4 regions of the Streptomyces sp. NPDC059534 genome follow, and region 4 is predicted to be linked to each of the others. Evidence: riboswitches for the same ligand, from Rfam matches in the RefSeq annotation. Region 4 holds a riboswitch; each other region holds the start of a gene.
What was found. Region 4 has a riboswitch for cyclic di-AMP ahead of ACFVZH_RS06030 (peptidoglycan DD-metalloendopeptidase family protein). Riboswitches for the same ligand answer to the same signal wherever they lie in the genome.

Region 1 (5,179 bases), on a different contig from region 4:
TCTTGGCCGCCACCTCGACGGAGACGGAGCCCGAGTCGCTGAGGAAGACGTGCCGCAGCGGCTCGGGGGTGATCTCGACGAGCCGGGCGGCGAGCCGGACGGCGGGCTCGTGGGTGAGCCCGCCGAACATGACGTGGCTCATCCGGTCGAGCTGGCCGCGTACCGCCTCGTTGAGCACGGGATGGTTGTAGCCGTGGATCGCCGACCACCACGACGACATGCCGTCGACCAACTCGTCCTGACCCTCGGCGGGTTCGGCGAGCCGCAGACGCACACCGGACGCGGACGCGACGACCAGCGGTTCCGCGCGGCCCGGCATGGGGCCGTACGGGTGCCAGACGTGCGCCCGGTCCAGGGCGAGGAGTTCGTCGTTACGCATTCGGGGCCAGGTCGGTGCCGGCGCCCCGGCGGCGTACCGCCACGAGATCGGGCCGGGCGCCGTTCGGAGCGGTGTCCGCCTCGGCCGCGGGGGCCTCGGCCGGCTCCGCCGCGTGACCGCCGCAGGGGCCGCAGCCGCCACCGGCGTGCGAGCCGCAGCCCGCGCCCTCGGCGGACGTCTGCGTGCCGCAGCCGGTGCCCTCCGCCGAGCCGTGCGAGCCGCAGCCGCCGCCCGCCGCCGCGAGCGCGTCCGCGCGGTGTGCGGGCAGCGTGGTGGTCCCCGCGCCCTCCACCTCGAAGCCGGCATCCGCGATCATGTCCAGGTCGGCCTGGCCGGCCTGGCCCTCGCTGGTCAGGTAGTCGCCCAGGAAGATCGAGTTCGCGATGTTCAGCGCCAGCGGCTGCATCGAGCGCAGGTGCACCTCACGGCCGCCGGCGATCCGCACCTCGACGTCGGGGCAGACGAACCGGACCATCGCCAGGATCCGCAGACAGCGCTGCGGGGTCAGGTTCCACTCCTTGGCGAGCGGGGTCCCCTCGAAGGGGATGAGGAAGTTGACCGGAACCGAGTCCGAGTCCAGGTCGCGCAGCGCGTAGACGACGTCGACCAGGTCCTCGTCGGTCTCGCCCATGCCCGCGATCAGGCCGGAGCACGCCGACAGACCGGCGGCGTGCGCCTTCTGCACGGTGTCCACCCGGTCCGCGTACGTGTGGGTCTTGGTGATGCCCTCGTACGTCGCCTCGGACGTGTTCAGGTTGTGGTTGTACGCGTCGGCGCCGGCCTCCCGCAGCCGCTCCGCCTGGCCGTCCGAGAGCAGACCGAGGCAGGCGCACACCTCGACGCCCTCGTTCTGCTCCTTGATGGCCTCGATGGTCCTGCCGACCCGCTCGACGTCGCGGTCCGTCGGACCGCGGCCGCTCGCCACCAGGCAGACCCGCTTGGCCCCGCCCGCGACGCCCGCCGCGGCGGCCTGGGACGCCTCGTCCGGCTTCAGCCAGGTGTACTTGAGGATCTCGGCCTTCGAGCCGAGGCGCTGCGAGCAGTACGAGCAGTCCTCGGGACACAGCCCGGACTTCAGGTTGACCAGATAGTTGAGCTTCACCCGACGCCCGAACCACTGGCGGCGCACCTTGCCGGCCGCAGCCACCACATCGAGCAGTTCGTCGTCGGACGTCGCCAGCACGGCGAGCGCTTCTTCACGGGTCGGCAGCTCGCGCCGCAGCCCCTTCTCCACCAGCGTGTTCAGCAGGTCCATAACCTGAGATCCTTGCCTACCGCCCGCCCCCGGGCCAAGGAGGAACCGAACAAACGCCCCCGATTGGGGTGTGTGGATGACCACATCCCGACCTCGGCTCCCTCCGGCTAGTGTCTGTGCGCTGCCTACAAAAGGATCGCCGCATGCCACAGGCCGACGACGCACGGGCCGCGGGCCCGCGCCGTACCGCGTTCGACTGGACCGACGCCGAGGCGCGCCGCCGGGCGGAAGCCGGTCTCGTCCGGACGCTGCGGCCCCGGGCGGCCGAGTCGGACCTCCTCGACCTGGCGAGCAACGACTACCTGGGGCTCACCCGCCGCACGGAGGTCACCGAGGCGGCGGCCGAGGCCGCACGGCGCTGGGGCGCCGGTTCCACCGGCTCGCGGCTCGTCACGGGGACCACCCGGCTGCACACCCGCCTGGAGCGCGAGCTCGCCGACTTCTGCGGCTTCGAGGCCGCCCTCGTCTTCTCCTCCGGCTACACCGCCAACCTCGCCGCGCTCACCGCGCTGGGCGGCCGGGACTCCCTGATCGTCTCCGACGCCGCCAACCACGCGTCGATCGTCGACGGCTGCCGGCTGGCCCGCGCCGAGGCGGCCGTCGTCCCGCACGGCGACCCCGAGGCCGTACGCAAGACCCTGGACGCGCACCCCGGGCACCGGGCCCTGGTCGTCAGCGACTCCGTCTTCTCCGTCGACGGGGACAAGGCCCCGCTGTCCGAGCTCGCCACGGCCTGCCGTGCCCACGGTGCCGGCCTGGTGGTGGACGACGCCCACGGCTTCGGCGTGCTCGGCGACGGAGGCAGGGGAGCCGTCCACGAGGCCGGCCTCGCCGGCGACGAGGACGTCGTCGCCACCCTCACCCTCTCCAAGTCCCTGGGCAGCCAGGGCGGCGCCGTGCTCGGCCCCGCCCGAGTGATCGAGCACCTGGTGAACGCCGCCCGCACCTTCATCTTCGACACCGGGCTCGCCCCCGCCGCCGCGGGCGGCGCGCTCGCGAGCCTGCGGCTGATCGCCGCGGAACCGGGCCTCGCCGGACGGGCCCGTACCGTCGCGACCGTCCTGCACCGGCGGCTCACCGAGGCCGGCCTCACCGCGGCCCGGCCCGACGCGGCCGTCGTCTCGGTCCGGGCTCCCTCCCCGGAGGCGGCGCTTGCCTGGGCGGCGGACTGCCGCGAGCAGGGTCTGGTGGTCGGCTGCTTCCGGCCGCCCTCGGTGCCCGACGGCATCTCGCGGCTGCGGCTGACGGCCCGGGCCGACCTGACCGACGCACAGGTCGAGCGTGCGGTGGAGACGATCCTGCGGACGGCGCCCGTCGGCTGACGCGACGGCGGCCCAAGCGCGTGCGCGGGCCGCAGAGTTCACCGCTTCGGGCGACAGATGGGGACATATCTTGGTGGAACCCCGCCCGGGGCGGCACGATCGGTGGCACTCTGACGCGAAGTGCAATCCGGGGCGGTGTTCCCGGCGGGAAAGGGACTGCGTCGCATGGCAGATCACCAGGAAGCATCCGTCACGCTGCCGAGCGATCCCGCCTCGGTGCCCACGGCCCGGCGGTACGTCGCGGACGTCCTCACCGGCTGGGGCCTCGACGGCGCCGCGGACGCCGCCGACGCGATCCGCCTGATCGTCTCGGAGCTGGCCACCAACGCCGTCCTCCACACCTTCGGCCAGTCGCCGACGTTCACCGTCGACGTCCGTCTGGTCCGCGAGGAGGTGCTGCACATCGGCGTGACCGACAGCCATCCCCGCCGACCCCGCCGCCTCCCGGCGGCGGTCCAGCAGGACAACGGCCGCGGCCTGGTCATCATCCGCTCGCTCGCGGCGGAGGCCGGCGGCCGTTTCTCCGTCACCCCGACCGCGGAGGGCGGCAAGACGGTCTGGATCACCCTCCCGTGGACGGCGGCCCCGGTTCCGAGCTGCTAGGAGGTGTCCTGCCGGTCAGGCCGGATCGGGGAGCCCCAGGCTCTGTCCGGCGGAGGAGGGGGCGGCGCCACCCCACACCTCACTCCGGTCCGGGGGCCCGCGTCAGCGGGCGGGGGCCGTCATCGGACGCGGCCGTAGTAGACCTTGGACGACCAGATCCTGTCGAGCTTCACCCAGGAGCCCGTCTTGGGCGAGTGCCAGATCTTGCCGCCGCCGGCGTAGATGCCCACGTGGTAGACCCTCCCGCCGGAGTGGAAGAAGACCAGGTCCCCCTGTTGTCTGCTGGACGCGGAGATGTGCCGGGTCCTGTTGTACTGCTGCTGCGCGGTGCGGGGCAGCGACTTGCCCGCCTTCTTGTACGCGTAGAGCGTCAGACCGGAGCAGTCGAACCGGGTGGGGCCGGTGGCTCCGTACCGGTACGGCGATCCCTTCTTGGACGCGGCGACGCTCAGTGCCTGGTTCGCGTGTGTGGTCGCTGCCTGGGCCTCCGGCGCCGCTCCTGGTGCGAGCAGCGTGCCGCCGACGGCGGCGAGGGTGAGAGCCGAGACGGCTCCGGCCCGGGACAGCAGGGACGGGACGTGCATCTGCGCAGTCATGCGCAACCCTTCGTCAGCCGCCTGCGAAGGATGACCTGTCGGGTTCGGGCTGGCGAAGATGCCCGGCCGCGGCTGCGGCTTCACCCCAAGGAACGGCCTCGCTGCCGGAACAGCGCGTACGCCCCGTAAAAATCGGGTCCTCCACTCCTGCCGATCCAATCCTGTCGACCAGACGTCCGGGACAGCGGCAGGACTCGGCGTCCGCCCGGACCGCCCCGCCGTGGTGGCGGGGGCTTGTCGTCGTCAGGGATCTTGACTCACGACATGGGCGAAAACCGAGTTGAAACGGCGATATGTGAGGCTCCTCACGACTGATCCATTCAGGTGGACAGGCAGCCTTTGTGATCTTTGGAGGTTTGGCCGACGAGCCCCGTACCAGCGGCGGAACGTCCGATTCCGCCAAATGCGTACACCTGTTGTGCAACTCACCCGCTGCAAATATCGACTCGTCGACTACGCCGAACGAGCTATGGATTCTGCGGCGCGCGTCGGCCGTCCGGCCCTCGACACGACACGCCGGAATGTCAACTCGCCCGAGTGTGGGGGACGGTGACCCGGTCCGCCCGGCGCTCGCCGTCCAACACCCGCAGGGCGCGCGCCAATGTGTCCGCGTGCACCTCGCTCTCGCCCCGCATATGCATGAGCGTCAGGGCCGCGCGCAACGCCTCCGCGCGCCCGACCAGGGCTTGCGCCGCCCGCAAGGCCCCATAGGTATGCGATCCCCTGGATGGATTGATCTTCCCCAGGAGGTCCACGACTTCGAGGTAGGCGTCGATGAACTCGCCCTCGGCCCCCGTCAGGGCGGGCAGCGGCGGCAGCTCGGGGACCACGGCCGCCTCACCGTGCCGCGCCGCCGGCGGAGGCCCGCCGGCTGGTGACGACGTGGTCGGCCAGGCCGTACGCGACCGCCGCCGGGGCGTCCAGCACCGTGAGGCGGTCGAGGGCGGCGTCGATCCGCTCCCGGCTCTGTCCGGTGTGCTCGGTGAGCAGCCCGGCCACCATGGCGCGCTGCCGGAGCAGTTCG
Region 2 (5,179 bases), on a different contig from region 4:
GGAGGGCCCCACGTCCGAGGAGATGGAGCGCGCGCAGGCCCAGTTGGAGCGCGAGTGGCTGGACCGGCTCGGCACCGTCGCGGGCCGTGCCGACGAACTGTGCCGGTTCGCCGTGCTGTTCGGCGACCCGCAGCTGGCCCTGACGGCCGTGGACCGGGTCCTGGCCGTCACGGCCGAGGAGGTGCAGGCGGTCGCCGCGGCCCGGCTGCGTCCCGACAACCGCGCGGTGCTGGTCTACGAGCCGGTGACCGCCGACGAGAGCGACAGCGACGAGGAAGAGGGGGCGGACCAGTGACCGACGCTGCCGCGTCTTTGACGAGCATGGACTTCCACCCGCAGCCGGAGCCGGGGGTCGCCAGGCCCTGGGCGTTCCCCGCCCCGGACCGGGGGAAGCTGGACAACGGACTGACGCTGCTGACCAGTCACCGCCCCGGCCAGCAGGTCGTGGCCGTGGAGATCTTCCTGCCGGCCCCGCTGGACGCCGAGCCCGCCGGGCTCGACGGCGTCGCCACCATCATGGCCCGCGCGCTCTCGGAGGGCACGGACCGGCGCAGCGCCGAGGAGTTCGCGGCCGAGCTGGAGCGGTGCGGCGCCACGCTCGACGCGCACGCCGACCACCCGGGCGTACGGGTCTCCCTGGAGGTTCCCGTCTCCCGGCTGCCCAAGGCGCTCGGGCTGCTCTCCGAGGCGCTGATCGCGCCGGCGTTCCTGGACACCGAGATCGAGCGCCTGGTGCGCAACCGTCTCGACGAGATCCCGCACGAGACGGCCAACCCGAGCCGCCGCGCCGCCAAGCAGCTCTCCAAGGAGCTCTTCCCGGCCGAGTCCCGGATGTCCCGGCCGCGCCAGGGAACCGAGGAGACCGTCGCCGCGATCGACGCGGCCGCCGTCCGCGCCTTCTACGAGGCGTACGTCCGGCCCGGCACCGCCACCGCCGTGGTCGTCGGCGACCTGACCGGGGTCGACCTCGACAAGGTCCTCGCGGACACGCTGGGCGCCTGGACCGGTGAGCCGGCCGAGCCGCTCCCCATGCCGTCGATCACCGCCGACGACACCGGACGGGTCGTCATCGTGGACCGTCCCGGCGCCGTCCAGACCCAGCTGCTCATCGGCCGGGTCGGTCCCGACCGGCACGACGTCGTCTGGCCGGCCCAGGTCCTCGGCACGTACTGCCTCGGCGGCACCCTCACCTCGCGGCTCGACCGGGTCCTGCGCGAGGAGAAGGGCTACACGTACGGTGTGCGGGCCTTCGGCCAGGTCCTCCGCTCGGACGCCGGGGGGAACGGCGCCGCGATGCTCGCCATCAGCGGCTCCATCGACACCCCCAACACCGGTCCGGCGCTCGAGGACCTGTGGCAGGTGCTGCGCACCCTCGCCGCCGAGGGGCTCACGGACGCCGAGCGCGAGACCGCCGTGCAGAACCTGGTGGGGGTCGCGCCGCTCAAGTACGAGACGGCCGCCTCCGTCGCCGGGACGCTCGCCGACCAGGTCGAGCAGCACCTTCCGGACGACTTCCAGGCGCAGTTGTACGCGCGTCTCGCCGAGACCGGCACGGTGGAGGCGACCGCTGCCGTGGTCAGCGCCTTCCCCGTGGACCGGCTCGTCACGGTGCTCGTGGGTGACGCGGCGCAGATCGCGGAGCCGGTGCGGGCGCTCGGCATCGGTGAAGTGACCGTCGTGACCGGCTGATTCCGGCCCCGACGTGGCAACGGGAGGACCCCGGCGGTGTGTTCGCCGGGATCCTCCCCTTTGTCCGTATTGAGGGTAAAGGTTGGCGTATGCCCTGTGGCATGTCTTACAAAAAGCGTGTCTGGTTGGTGATTGAAAGACGATCCGCATAGCGTCGGTGCGGCTGTTCGTCAGTTGCACGTGCCGCAGCCGCGGCATCGGACAGTCATCGCCGAGTCCCCGTCAGGCGCGAGCCTGGGGAGCCGGGGACCCATATGAAGTCCCTGGGGTGAATCGGACGCCTTCGTCTCGTACGGAGGGGCCCGTAGGAGACCTTCCTGCTCCGAACCCGTCAGCTAACCCGGTAGGCGAGAAGGAAGGAAAGGACCAGCCTCTACATGGCGTTCACCCGTGCCACCGGGAAGCATCGTGCTCCGAGCCGGATGGCGCGCCGCGGCGTGGGCATCGCCGGCGTCGCGACCCTCGCCACCACCGGCGTCATCGGAACCCTCGCTTCCCCGGCGCTCGCCGCCGACACGGACAACCGCTCCGCCGAGGACACCGGCCTCACCCAGGTGATCACCGAGGACTCCCTCGCGGACCGGCTCAACGCGCAGGCCGCCGCCCAGGAGCGGGAGGCGTTCGAGGCCGTCGCCAAGGCGAAGGCCCAGGCCGAGGCGAAGCGCAAGGCCGAGGCCCGCGCCAAGGAGATCCGACTGGAGCGGGAGCGCGCCGCCCGCGAGGCCGAGCGCCGCCGCCTGAACTCCTTCCAGCTCCCCGTCGCCGGCTCGTACGTCTCCACCGGGTACAAGACCGGCGGGTCGCTCTGGTCCTCCGGCAGCCACTCGGGCGTCGACTTCCACGCCGCCTACGGCACCCAGGTCGTCTCCGTCGGCTCCGGCACCGTCGTCGAGGCTGGCTGGGGCGGCGCGTACGGCAGCAACATCGTCATCCGGATGAACGACGGCACGTTCACCCAGTACGGGCACCTCTCCTCCATCGGGGTCCACGTCGGCCAGACCGTCGAGCCCGGCGAGCAGATCGGCGTCTCCGGCTCGTCCGGCAACTCCACCGGCCCGCACCTCCACTTCGAGGCGCGCACCACCGCGGAGTACGGCTCCGACATCAACCCGGTCGCGTACCTCCGCGCCCGCGGCGTCGCGGTCTGACCGCAGCCCGCCGCACCTCGCGTCGCAAAAGCCCCGGCTCGTACTGAGCCGGGGCTTTTCGCTGACCCGCCGGCGGCCGAGTAACATCATGGATTTCCCTGGGGCATCGGAAATTCCGGCGCGCTGCAATAGAGTCGAAGATCAGGCGCAGAACAGGCGCCGCTCGAATTGTCTCGCGCGGACCAAGGCGGAGGTCGGACATGCGCATTCCCGCGCACTCGGTATGCACGGCGATCCGGGACGACATCGTCTCCGGTGTCTACGAGCGGGGCAGCCGGCTGACCGAGGAACAGCTCGCCCGCCGGTACGGGGTCTCCCGCGTCCCGGTCCGTGAGGCCCTGCGCACCCTGGAGTCCGAGGGCTTCGTCGTCACCCGCCGGCACGCGGGCGCGCATGTCGCCGAGCCCACGGAGCAGGAGGCGGCCGACCTCCTCGACATGCGGTCGCTGCTGGAACCGCTGGGGGCCGCCCGGGCCGCGCAACGGCGCACCGACGCCCACCTCAAGGTGCTGCGCGGCCTAGTCAGGCTGGGGCAGGAGCGCGCCCGGCGGGGCCAGGGCGAGGATCTGCGCTCGCTGGGCGGCTGGTTCCACGAGACGCTCGCGCAGGCTTCCGGCAGCCCGGCCCTGACGGCGCTGCTCACCCAGCTGCGCCACAAGATCGCGTGGATGTACACGGTGGACCAGCCCGCCCAGCCGGTGGAGGTCTGGGCCGAGCACGGCGCGATCGTGGACGCGGTGGCGCGCGGTGACGCCGAGCGGGCCAGGGGGCTGACCGCGCTGCACGCGGAGCGCACGCTGCCGCTGCACCGGCTCAAAACATCGGAGCGCGGCCGTGTGAGGGTTTCGCAACATGTCGTCAACACGGCGAGCGTCCGGAATTAACGCGGCCGCCGTATACAAAGAAGAGGAATTCGGCGGACGCTGTTCGTGCTGCCCGGAAACAGGCTTTCGCGGAAATGCGAAAGCCGTGACCGCCTCGATTTGGGCAGTCACGGCTTTTCGGTGTGCGGAATCCGATCGGAATCCGTACGGGCGTGGATCAGACGGTCTCGGGGAGCTCGTCCAGGCCCTCGGCGACCAGCTTCGCGAGACGGTCCAGGGCGACCTCGGCACCGTCGGCGTCGGAGGCCAGGACGATCTCCTCGCCGCCCTGCGCGCCCAGACCGAGCACCGCGAGCATGGACGCGGCGTTCACCGGGGAGCCGTCGGTCTTGGCGATCGTCACCGGAACGCCGGAAGCCGTGGCGGCACGGACGAAGATGGACGCGGGGCGGGCGTGCAGGCCCTCGGCCCAGCCGACGTTGACGCGGCGCTCAGCCATGGTGTTGCCCTTCAAGTCTCAAGCGGGTTGTCTAGACCAGTCTCTCATGTGCTGCGTGGTGCTCGCGCCGACCTTCGGCCCGGATCGGACCGCCCTTCGGCCCTCCCTACCTTGCACGGCGCGCACCCGCCGCGCGAGCGATGCCACGGTCGTGTCGCGGCCGTAGGCTGACCCCATGCAGAGCGCGTCGGAGCAGTCGGAAGCGGCGGATCGACCGGCCCCGCCGGCACCACCGGAGCACGCCTACCCCGACCACTGGGAAGCGGACGTGGTCCTCCGCGACGGCGGCACCGCGCGCATCAGGCCCATCACCGCGGACGACGCCGACCGGCTCGTAAGCTTCTACGAGCAGGTTTCGGACGAGTCGAAGTACTACCGCTTCTTCGCCCCCTACCCGCGCCTCTCGGCCAAGGACGTCCACCGCTTCACCCACCACGACTTCGTGGACCGGGTGGGACTCGCGGCGACCGTGGGCGGCGAGTTCATCGCCACCGTCCGCTACGACCGCATCGACGCCCGGGGGCTGCCCGCCTCCTCGCCGGCCGACGAGGCCGAGGTCGCCTTCCTCGTCCAGGACGCCCACCAGGGCCGGGGCGTCGCCTCCGCCCTCCTCGAACACATCGCGGCCGTGGCGCGCGAGCGGGACATCCGGCGCTTCGCCGCGGAGGTGCTCCCCGCCAACAACAAGATGATCAAGGTGTTCACGGACGCCGGCTACACCCAGAAGCGCAGCTTCGAGGACGGCTCCGTACGGCTCCACCTCGACCTCGAACCCACCGACCGCTCCCTCGCCGTCCAGCGCGCGCGGGAGCAGCGCGCCGAGGCGCGCTCCGTGCAGCGGCTCCTCACCCCGCGCTCCGTCGCCGTGGTCGGCGCCGGACGCGCACCCGGCGGCGTCGGCCGGACCGTGCTCCGCAACCTGATCGGGGCCGGCTTCACCGGACGCGTGTACGCGGTGAACGCCGCGCTCGGCGGCGAGGCGGCGGAGTTCGACGGCGTCCCCGCCCACCCGTCCGTCG
Region 3 (5,179 bases), on a different contig from region 4:
GCTCGCCGAGCAGCCTGATCCGGGTCGCGGTCGAGAACCGGTCCCGGTCCTTCGCGGCCATGTCGTGTCGCCTCCCCTGTTCACGCGGACGTCCCCGCACACGGTACGGGACCGAGTGCGGGGACGGACGGAACTACCGGGTGTGACGCTGTCAGCCCTTGAAGCGCGGGAAGGCGCTGCGGCCGGCGTAGACCGCGGCGTCGTCGAGGATCTCCTCGATGCGCAGCAGCTGGTTGTACTTGGCGACGCGGTCCGAGCGGGCCGGGGCGCCGGTCTTGATCTGACCGCAGTTCACCGCGACGGCGAGGTCGGCGATGGTGACGTCCTCGGTCTCGCCGGAGCGGTGGGACATCATGCACTTGAAGCCGTTGCGCTGGGCCAGCTCGACGGCGTCCAGGGTCTCGGTCAGCGAGCCGATCTGGTTGACCTTGACCAGGAGGGCGTTCGCGGTGCCCTCCTCGATGCCGCGGGCGAGGCGCTCCGGGTTGGTGACGAAGAGGTCGTCGCCGACGATCTGGACCTTGGCGCCCAGCTTGTCGGTGAGGACCTTCCAGCCGGCCCAGTCGTCCTCGTACAGCGGGTCCTCGATGGAGACCATCGGGTACGCGGAGACGAGCTCCTCGTAGTACTCGGTCATCTCGGCGGCCGAGCGGGACTTGCCCTCGAACTCGTAGACGCCGTCCTTGTAGAACTCGGACGCGGCGACGTCGAGCGCGAGCGCGACGTCGGTGCCCGGGGCGTAGCCGGCCTCCTTGATGGCCTCGATGATGAGGTCCAGGGCGGCGCGGTTCGACTCCAGGTTCGGGGCGAAGCCGCCCTCGTCGCCGAGGCCGGTGGAGAGGCCCTTGCGCTTCAGCACGCCCTTGAGGGTGTGGTAGATCTCCGCACCCCAGCGAAGGGCCTCGGAGAAGGACTCCGCGCCGATCGGGGCGATCATGAACTCCTGGATGTCCACGTTGGAGTCGGCGTGCGACCCACCGTTGAGGATGTTCATCATCGGAACGGGCAGCAGGTGCGCGTTCGGGCCGCCGAGGTAACGGAAGAGCGGCAGGTCGCTGGCCTCGGCGGCGGCGTGCGCGACGGCGAGGGAGACGCCGAGGATGGCGTTGGCGCCGAGCGAGCCCTTGTTCTCCGTGGCGTCCAGGTCGAACATGGCCTGGTCGATCAGGCGCTGCTCGGTGGCGTCGTAGCCGACGAGCTCCGGGCCGATCTGCTCGATGACGGCGAGGACGGCCTTCTCGACACCCTTGCCCTGGTAACGGTTGGGGTCACCGTCGCGGAGCTCGATGGCCTCGAAGGCACCGGTGGAGGCGCCGGACGGAACAGCAGCACGACCGGTGCTGCCGTCGTCGAGGCCGACCTCGACCTCGACCGTGGGGTTGCCTCGGGAGTCCAGGATTTCCCGGGCTACGACGACGTCGATGGACGGCACGAGCATCTCCTTCTGGGATGTGACGCTGGATGTGACGCAAGGTCGGTGCAGGGTCGCTTGGCCTTGCGACAAGAGCCTAACCGGCTCGGGGGCTCCCGCCCGCCGGGCGCCCGCACCCTGGGACGAAAAAGGACCCAAGGGCACGCATCTCGGGATGAAGGGCCCCAGATCTACTGGGCGGTAACCGCAGGATGTCCCGAACACTTCCCCCTATACACGGCGGAACCCCGGTCCGGCGTGCACGGGGGAGGGCACGCCGGACCGGGGTGGTCACCGCGGGAGGGTCGCCTGGCTCACTTGAGGCGGAGCTGCTGGCCCACGTAGATCAGGTCGGCGTCGTCGACGACGTCCTTGTTCAGCTCGAAGAGCTTCGCCCAGCCGCCCTGGACGCCGTGCGCCCGGGCGATGGTGCCGAGGGTGTCGCCGGGCTTGACCTGGTACTCGCCGTTGCCCTTCTTCACCGTCACGCCGGCCGGGGTGGTGACGGTCTTCGGGGTGGTCGCCTTCCGCGGGGTCTGCGGGGTCGTGACCTTCTTGGGGACCTGGCGCTGCTCGCTGCGGGTGGTCGGCTGCGAGACCTTGCGCTCGGGGGCGGGGGCCGCGGCGCCACCGGTGTAGGTGGTGCGGGAGAGGCCCACGCCACAGCTCGGCCAGGCACCCTTGCCCTGGCCCGCGAGGACCTTCTCGGCGACGGTGATCTGCTGCGACTTCGACGCCTGGTGGGCGTTGGGGGCGTAGGCGGTGCCGCCGTACGCGGCCCAGGTGGACGACGAGAACTGCAGGCCGCCGTAGTAGCCGTTGCCCGTGTTGATGGCCCAGTTGCCGCCGGACTCGCACTGGGCGACCCGGTCCCACTCGGAGACCGTGGCGGCCGAGGCGGTGCCCGCGGTCATCAGCGGGGCGGCGACGGCGACACCGGTGACGCCGACGAGCGTGGCGACCTGGGTGGCCTTGGAGGGACGACGGTGTTTGCCCTTGCCGGAAAACAGCATGGAGATTCTCCTCACCGACGCCTGCGAGGTGAGCTGTCGGGTTCGGGCCAATGAGTTGCCCGGCCGCGTGTCCTTGCACGCGACTTCACCCCAAGCCGATCGTCGGCCGTCTGTCTCAACGGCCGGGGCCGGCACTTACCTTGGGTCCCCCGCTCCTGCCTTCGGCGCTGACGCGACGACTGTTCCCATCGGCCGACGGCAGGATTCGGCGTTTCGGTCGACGGGGCCCGCGGTGGCGAGCGGTTACGACCGTAGACACAGACCCACCGGAAGTTCAAAGAGGCTCATTGCGGAAATATCGCCCCTACTTGCCCTCCGGTGGGGGGCGTTTGCGCAGGTGAGAGGTGACGGAGGCAAAGGTTACGGACAGGACACGCCAGTTGAGGCGAAGAGACCCATGTCTCACTTGCCCAGAACCGGACATACAGCCCCGAACTACCCTGCCGTCGTGACCGGATCCGCCGTCAGCTCAAGGCTCTGACCAGGCAGGATCAGGTCCGGATCGGCGCCTACCGTCCGCCGGTTGGCGTCATAGAGGGCCGTCCAGCCGCCGGGCAGTTCGTTCGACCGCGCGATGTCCGACAGGCTGTCGCCGGGCTGCACGGTGTACTCGCCCGAAGTGTCCTGAGTGTCCGTTGCGTCCGAATTCTTCACGCCGTCAGTCGAGGGCGCCGACGCGGGACTTTCGGCCGACTTGTCCTTGGAGGCATGCTTGCCTGATTCTGCCGAAGTGCCCGGTTTGCCGGTTTCCTCCGGAGCGGCCTCGCCCCGGTGCTTGCCGGATCCGGGCGTGGCCGACGACGCGTCACCCTCGGTCGCGTCGGGAGAGACGGGCGTACCGGGCGTAACGGACGTGTCGGGCGTGACCGGGGTCGTCGGCGCGCCCGGGGTCGTGGACGCGTCCGGGGTGACCGGCGCGGTCGGGGTGACCGAGGCGTTCGGGTCCTCGGGGACGGCGGGCGCGCTGGGCGCGGCCGTGGCGGCCTTCGCGCCCTTCGGCGTCCCGGCGGGCCGGAAGGCGCCGGCGGAGCCCGCGGGGAGGCCGGAGGTCCGGTTCGACTCGGCGACCGGCCCGGCGGGGGTCGTCGGGACGGCCGTCGGTCCGGGGTCCACCCCGGTGGCCTTGCCGTCGTTGGTCAGGCCGGCGATCGGCGCGCAGGTGGCCCACTCGGTGCTGCCCTTGGCAAGGGCCTTCTCGGCCACCGCGATCTGCTGGGCGCGGCTGGCCAGGTCGGGGCTGGGGGCGTAGGCCAGGCCACCGTTCCGCTCCCAGCTGTCCTGGGTGAACTGGAGGCCGCCGTACATCCCGTTGCCGAAGTTGGCACTCCACTGGCCACCGGATTCGCACTCGGCGACCCGGTCCCAGGTGGCGGCGTCGGCGGCGGAGGCGGACCCCGTGGCGAGCAGCGGCAGCGCCATCGCGGATCCGGTCACACCGGCGGCGACGACGAGGGCGGGGGCCTGACGGGGGCGACGGTGTCGTCCGTTCCCGGAACGCATAGAAGCGCCTTTCGCGTGACGGCTGAGACTGCGGCGAAACGTAGCGGTATTCGAACGCTCGTCACAAGTCGATGGACCCCCGATCACGTGAAGATCACATTTCTGATGCGGTGTCAGTTCACTTCCGGGGGGCGGAAGTGGAGAATTCCACCGGAAGCGTGCGCAATCCCCGCATGATGAGCCCACCACGCCACCGCAGTTCGTCCGGATCGACGGCAAGTCGCAGGTCCGGCAGGCGCGTCAGCAGCGTCGCGAGCGCGGTCTGCCCCTCCAGCCGGGCCAGGGGCGCGCCCAGGCAGTAGTGGATGCCGTGCCCGTACCCGAGGTGCTGGTTGTCGCGCCGGCCGAGGTCCAGCGTGTCCGCCCCCGCGAACCGCGCCGGGTCGCGGTTGGCCGCGGCGAGCACGACGAGGACCGGGTCCCCCGCCGGGATCTCCTGACCGCCGATCGTCAGCGCCCGCGTCGCGTACCGCCAGGTCGCCATCTCCACCGGCCCGTCGTACCGCAGCAGTTCCTCGACACCGGTCTCCAGCAGCCCCGGCTCCCCCGCCACGATCGACGCCTGGAGCCGCTCGCGCTCTCCGGGGTGGCGCAGCAGCTGGTAGACCCCGTTGCCGATGAGGTTCACGGTCGTCTCGAAACCGGCGAACAGAATGATGAAGGCCATGGCGGCGGCCTCGTTCTCGGTGAGGTGCTCGCCGTGGTCGGAGGCCCTGATGAGCCCCGAGATGAGGTCCTCGCCGGACTCCTCGCGCTTGCGGTGGATCAGCTCGGCGAGATAGCCGCGCATCTTCTTCACCGAGCGCGCGACCCCGCCGCGCGGCCCGCCGCCGTGGCGGATCATCATCCCCGCCCAGTCCCGGAAGTCGTCCTGGTCCTCCGGCGGCACGCCGAGGAGGTCGCAGATCGCGTAGATCGGCAGCGGGAACGCGAACTCGTGGATCAGGTCGGCGCTCCCCCGCTCGGCGAAGGAGTCGATGAGCCGGTCGGTCAGCTCCTGCACGCGCGGTGCGAACTCGGCGACCCGGCGCGGGGTGAACGCCTTCGACACGAGCCGCCGCAGCCGGGTGTGGTCGGGCGGGTCGATGTTGAGCAGGTGGGTCATCAGCTCGGCCTTGCGCTCGCCCGGGATGCCCGTCTTCCCCTTCGCGTGCGGGGACTCGTCGTGGTGCGCCGGGTTCTTGGAGAGCCGCTGGTCCGCGAGGGCCTGGCGGGCGTCGGCGTACCGGGTCACGAGCCATGCCTCGACGCCGCT
Region 4 (5,179 bases):
GGACCCCCGCTGCGCCAACTGCATGGCGCACTGCGGATACGAGCCCACCGCCGTCCTCGCCACCATGGGCTCCCTCAAGGAGTCCCTGCGCGCCATCAGGGAGACCGTCTCCGGGAACAACGGGTGAGGACGGGGGAGCGATGAGCGGGGAGTTCGACCTGCGGGCGCTGCTCGCCGAGCGCGGCGGCGAGCGCTACGAGCTGCACGCCAGGTACCTCAACCACCAGCTGCCGCGGATGCTCCACACCATCGGCTTCGACAAGGTGTACGAGCGGGCCGAGGGCGCCCACTTCTGGGACGCCGACGGCGTCGACCACCTCGACATGCTCGCCGGCTTCGGCGTGATGGGCCTCGGACGGCACCACCCCGTCGTCCGCAAGGCCCTCCACGACGTCCTGGACGCCCAGCTCGCCGACCTCACCCGGTTCGACTGCCAGCCGCTCCCCGGGCTGCTCGCCGAACGGCTGCTCGCCCACAGCCCGCACCTCGACCGGGTCTTCTTCGGCAACAGCGGCACGGAGGCCGTGGAGACCGCCCTCAAGTTCGCCCGGTACGCCACCGGGCGGCCCAGGGTCGTCTACTGCTCCCACGCCTTCCACGGCCTCACCACCGGCTCCCTCTCCGTCAACGGCGAGGCCGGCTTCCGGGACGGCTTCGCGCCGCTGCTGCCCGACACGGCGATCGCGCTCGGCGACCTCGACGCCCTGGAGCGGGAACTGCGCAAGGGCGACGTGGCCGCCTTCGTCGTGGAGCCCATCCAGGGCAAGGGCGTCCACGAGTCCCCGCCGGGCTTCCTGCGCGCCGCCCAGGAGCTGCTCCACCGGCACGGCGCCCTGCTCATCGCGGACGAGGTGCAGACCGGCCTCGGCAGGACCGGCGACTTCTACGCCTACCAGCACGAGGAGGGCGTCGAGCCGGACCTGGTCTGCGTCGCCAAGGCGCTCTCCGGCGGCTACGTGCCGGTCGGCGCCACCCTCGGCAAGGACTGGATCTTCAAGAAGGTCTACTCGTCGATGGACCGGGTCCTGGTCCACTCGGCGAGCTTCGGTTCGAACGCGCAGGCCATGGCGGCCGGCCTCGCCGTCCTCTCGGTCATGGAGACCGAGGGGACGGTCGCGCACGCCCGCCGGATCGGCGGCCTGCTCTCCGGCCGGCTGAAGGAGCTCGTGCCCCGGTACGAGCTGCTGCACGAGATCCGCGGGCGCGGGCTGATGATCGGGATCGAGTTCGGCCGGCCGTCCTCGCTGGGGCTGCGCGGCCGCTGGACGATGCTCCAGGCGGCCCGCAAGGGTCTCTTCGCCCAGATGGTCGTCGTCCCGCTGCTCCAGCGGCACCGGATCCTCACCCAGGTCTCCGGGGACCACCTGGAGGTGATCAAGCTGATCCCGCCGCTGGTCGTCGACGAGGCGGACGTGGACCGGTTCGTCACGGCCTTCACGGCGGTCATGGACGAGGCCCACGGCGGTGGCGGACTGATGTGGGACTTCGGGAAGACCCTGGTCAAGCAGGCGGTCGCCCAGCGCTGACCGGATCGCCCGCCGGGTTTTGCCTCTGAGGCAAGAAACTTGCCTCAGAGGCACGATCCTGGCGGAATGGAGGCATGGACCACGTCCCCGGGGAAACCTCCCCGGACCCCGCCGCCTCCGGCGTCCTGCCCGACGTCGCCCCGCAGCTGCGGGCCCTGCGCCGCCGCCGGGGGCTCACCCTGGAGGCCGCCGCCCAGCGGGCCGCCCTCTCGCCCGCCCACCTCTCGCGACTGGAGACGGGGAACCGACAGCCTTCGCTGCCGATGCTGCTCGCCCTCGCCCGTATCTACGGTACGACGGTCTCCGAGCTCCTGGGCGAGGCGCCGCCCGAGCGCGACCCCGTCGTCCGGGCCGACCGCTCCGAGCCCGTCGAGGCCGGCGGCTGGATCTATCGCCAGGCCGGCGGCGCCGGACGCGCCCTCCAGTGCCTGCGCGTCCACGTGCCGTATGCCACCCGGGCCGACATCGTGCGCGTCCACGCCGGCGAGGAGTGGATCCACGTCCTGGAGGGCCGGGTGCGGCTCGCGCTCGGCGAGGCCGTCCACGTCCTCGATCCCGGGGACAGCGCGCACTTCGACTCGCTGACCCCGCACCGGATCGGCGCCGCCACCCCCGGCGGGGCCGAGCTGCTCTTCGTCCACACCCTGATGCAGAGCCCCGCGGCCGAGCTGTGCCTCGGCGACGGAACCCCGCACCTGCGCTGACGCGCCTGATCCTGTCCGACAAGAAAGGACCGACATGTCCGAGAAGTCCGCACCGGTGACCGGCGAGGAGCGCGGGGAGGGCAAGTTCCCCAAGGGTCTCGTGCTGCGCCTCTTCGCCTATCTGATCGCCGGCCACCTCTTCGCCGGGTTCCTCTACCTGCTCTTCATGCTGGGCGGGCAGAACCAGTAGGCGGGACTACGCCTCCGTGAGCAGCCGCTCCCGCAGCCGCTCGCGGGTCTCCGGGGCCAGCTTCAGGCCCTCCGTGAGGTAGGTCTCCACCGTGCCCCAGGTCGCCTCGATCGTCTCGAAGGCGGCCCGCAGGTACTCCGCCCGCGCGTCGAAGAGCGGGCTCAGCAGCTCCATCACCTCGGGCGACATCGCGTCGGGGGCGGTGGAGCTGCGGCGCACCTTGTAGCGGCGGTGCGGGTCGTTCGACTTCACGTAGTCGGCCTCGATCGCCTCGCGCTCGACCCCGACGGCGAGCAGGGTGATCGCGATGGCGAGCCCGGCACGGTCCTTGCCCGCCGCGCAGTGCATCAGGGCGGGGACGCTCTCCTCGGCCATGGAGTGCAGGATCCGGCTGTGCTCCGAGGTCCGCTCGACCACCATCTTCCGGTACGAGTCGGACATCCTGGCGGCCGCCTTGCCGTCGCCGAGGATCTCCCGCAGCTGCGCGATCTCGCCGTCGCGCACCAGCCTCCAGAACTCCTTGCCGTCGGCCGGGTCGTTCAGCGGTATGTTCACGTTCCGTACGCCGGGCAGCTCGACGTCCGCGCCCTCGACCCGCCGGTCGGCCTCGTTGCGGAAGTCGAAGACGGTGTGCAGTCCCAGCGTGGCGAGGAAGGCGGCGTCGCTCTCGGTGGCGTGGGCGAGGTGTCCGCTGCGGAAGAGGCGGCCGGGGTGCACGGCGCGCCCGTCCGTCGTCGGCAGGCCGCCCACGTCCCGGAAGTTGCGGACCTCCGCCAGCTCGGGCTCGTTCGCTTCGGTGGGCGGTACCTGCGGAAGCTGCTGCGTCACGGATGCTCCTGGGTGTCGTCGTTCGGGTGCCCGACGCGAGATCGGTTCCAGGGGCAATCATCCAGGCGGGGCGGGGGCGGCGCACCCCCTCGGACGGGAATGGGCGATCTGTCCGAATTAAGGCGTTAGGTATAACGCGCCCTGGTTACAGGCGAGATGGGGCAGGGCGCGTGAGCAGCGTCATAAAGGTGACGGATCGTGGCCGACGGCCCGGAGCAATTGCCGTACGGAAAAAGGAGATCGAGGGACCGTCATCCACACAGGGTGACCGGAATTCGAGCCGCATGACGTGCCGCGGAATGGCCTTGGAAAACGGTGGGTTGTTCGCGCCGACCCCGCTCGTCTAGCGTCACCGTCAATCCGGTCGGACCGCCGAATCCTGCCACCGTCCGGAATTCACTCACCCATGTGTGGCAGGAGCGGGGGACCCAGGTACTACGCCGGTCCCGCGATGCAGGACGGCTTGGGGTGAAGCCGCGTGAGAATGCGGCCGGGCATCTCCCGCCCGAACCCGACAGCTCACCTCGCAGGCGCCGGAGAGGAATTCGCCATGCCCGCGAAGGGTAAGCACCGCCGTACCAGGATCAACCCCATCACGCGTGGATTCGTCGTCGCCGGCACCGGTGGCGCCGTCGTCGCCCTCCCGCTCCTCGGCGCGACCGGGGCCCACGCCGCCGAGCAGTCCGCTCCGGCCGCCGTCACCGCCGCCGCCCAGGTCAAGGCCGCCGCCGTCCAGGCCGCGCCCGCCGCCGCCAAGGCCGCGCCGAAGACGTACTCCGTCGTCCGGGGCGACTACCTGTCGAAGATCGCCGCCGACCACCACCTCGCGGGCGGCTGGCAGAAGCTGTACGCCGACAACCGCCAGGTCGTCGGCGAGAACCCCTCGCTGATCCTGCCCGGCATGAAGCTCACCCTCGGCGCCAAGGGCTCCGCGCCGGCCGCGCACAAGGCCGCCGCCCCCAAGAGCACCCAGAGCACGAAGAGCTCGGAGAAGAACGGCGACACCCAGCGCGCCTCCCGCAGCAGCGAGCGCTCCTCCGCCCCGGTCGCCGCCACCTCGGAGAACTCCGCGTCCGAGTCGTCCCAGACGGCGCAGTCGTCCGGTTCCTCCACCTCGGCCTCCGGCTGGGTCGCGCCCGTCGCCGGCGGCGGCTTCTCCACCCCGTACCACGCCTCCGGCTCCATGTGGTCCTCCGGCTACCACACCGGTGTCGACTTCATCGCCTCCTCCGGCACCACCGTCCGCGCCGTCGGCGCCGGCACGGTCGTCTCCGCCGGCTGGAGCGGCGCCTACGGCAACGAGGTCGTCATCCAGCACGCCGACGGCAACTACTCGCAGTACGCGCACCTCTCCTCCCTCTCCGTCTCGTCCGGCCAGACCGTCTCCGGCGGCCAGCAGATCGGCCTCTCCGGCTCCACGGGCAACTCCACCGGCCCGCACCTGCACTTCGAGATCCGCACCACCCCGAACTACGGCTCCGACGTCGACCCGCTGGCCTACCTGCGCCAGCACGGCGTCTCCGTCTGACGCGGACGCACTCCGACGGCCCGGCACGTATGTGCCGGGCCGTCGCCGTATTCCGGCCTTGGGAGAATCTTTATCGGTGGCATATATCACCCGCCGTCAACCCCTCCTTACGGTCGCGTAGGTCACATCCCAAAGGGAAGGATGTGCTCCCGTGGCAGACGATTCGAGATCAAGAGACAAGAACGCATTCGGGTCGTACGCGGCGATCGGTGACAGCTTCACCGAGGGCGTCGGAGACCCCGGGCCCGACGGGACGTACGTCGGCTGGGCGGACCGCTTCGCGGTCCTGCTCGCCGACCAGCTGCCGGAGCACGACGCCTTCCGCTACGCCAACCTGGCCGTGCGCGGGCGCCTCCTCGACCAGATCGTGGCGGAACAGGTCCCCCGGGCGAAGGAACTCGCC

Region 1: linked by a shared signal. The riboswitch ahead of ACFVZH_RS23175 (C40 family peptidase) and the one ahead of ACFVZH_RS06030 (peptidoglycan DD-metalloendopeptidase family protein) in region 4 are both predicted to bind cyclic di-AMP.
Region 2: linked by a shared signal. The riboswitch ahead of ACFVZH_RS27840 (M23 family metallopeptidase) and the one ahead of ACFVZH_RS06030 (peptidoglycan DD-metalloendopeptidase family protein) in region 4 are both predicted to bind cyclic di-AMP.
Region 3: linked by a shared signal. The riboswitch ahead of ACFVZH_RS22120 (transglycosylase family protein) and the one ahead of ACFVZH_RS06030 (peptidoglycan DD-metalloendopeptidase family protein) in region 4 are both predicted to bind cyclic di-AMP.

Annotation. Positions count from the first base shown of each region.
Region 1 covers NZ_JBHWAQ010000019.1:160,788-165,966, forward strand. The annotation lists gene ACFVZH_RS23155 (adenosylmethionine--8-amino-7-oxononanoate transaminase) at 1-379, opposite strand, end outside; gene bioB (biotin synthase BioB) at 372-1,634, opposite strand; gene ACFVZH_RS23165 (8-amino-7-oxononanoate synthase) at 1,778-2,956, shown strand; gene ACFVZH_RS23170 (ATP-binding protein) at 3,122-3,559, shown strand; gene ACFVZH_RS23175 (C40 family peptidase) at 3,679-4,155, opposite strand; cyclic di-AMP (ydaO/yuaA leader) riboswitch at 4,159-4,365, opposite strand; gene ACFVZH_RS23180 (hypothetical protein) at 4,680-4,985, opposite strand; gene ACFVZH_RS23185 (ATP-dependent Clp protease proteolytic subunit) at 4,993-5,179, opposite strand, start outside.
Region 2 covers NZ_JBHWAQ010000026.1:64,062-69,240, forward strand. The annotation lists gene ACFVZH_RS27830 (M16 family metallopeptidase) at 1-295, shown strand, start outside; gene ACFVZH_RS27835 (M16 family metallopeptidase) at 322-1,689, shown strand; cyclic di-AMP (ydaO/yuaA leader) riboswitch at 1,889-2,054, shown strand; gene ACFVZH_RS27840 (M23 family metallopeptidase) at 2,067-2,837, shown strand; gene ACFVZH_RS27845 (GntR family transcriptional regulator) at 3,038-3,721, shown strand; gene ACFVZH_RS27850 (HPr family phosphocarrier protein) at 3,879-4,160, opposite strand; gene ACFVZH_RS27855 (GNAT family N-acetyltransferase) at 4,336-5,179, shown strand, end outside.
Region 3 covers NZ_JBHWAQ010000018.1:151,897-157,075, forward strand. The annotation lists gene ACFVZH_RS22110 (septum formation initiator family protein) at 1-61, opposite strand, end outside; gene eno (phosphopyruvate hydratase) at 152-1,438, opposite strand; gene ACFVZH_RS22120 (transglycosylase family protein) at 1,726-2,424, opposite strand; cyclic di-AMP (ydaO/yuaA leader) riboswitch at 2,428-2,601, opposite strand; gene ACFVZH_RS22125 (transglycosylase family protein) at 2,860-3,924, opposite strand; gene ACFVZH_RS22130 (cytochrome P450) at 4,043-5,179, opposite strand, start outside.
Region 4 covers NZ_JBHWAQ010000004.1:16,320-21,498, reverse strand. The annotation lists gene hpnH (adenosyl-hopene transferase HpnH) at 1-127, shown strand, start outside; gene ACFVZH_RS06050 (aspartate aminotransferase family protein) at 141-1,526, shown strand; gene ACFVZH_RS06045 (helix-turn-helix domain-containing protein) at 1,601-2,230, shown strand; gene ACFVZH_RS06040 (DUF6126 family protein) at 2,265-2,420, shown strand; gene ACFVZH_RS06035 (tyrosine-protein phosphatase) at 2,427-3,248, opposite strand; cyclic di-AMP (ydaO/yuaA leader) riboswitch at 3,609-3,794, shown strand; gene ACFVZH_RS06030 (peptidoglycan DD-metalloendopeptidase family protein) at 3,799-4,776, shown strand; gene ACFVZH_RS06025 (SGNH/GDSL hydrolase family protein) at 4,928-5,179, shown strand, end outside.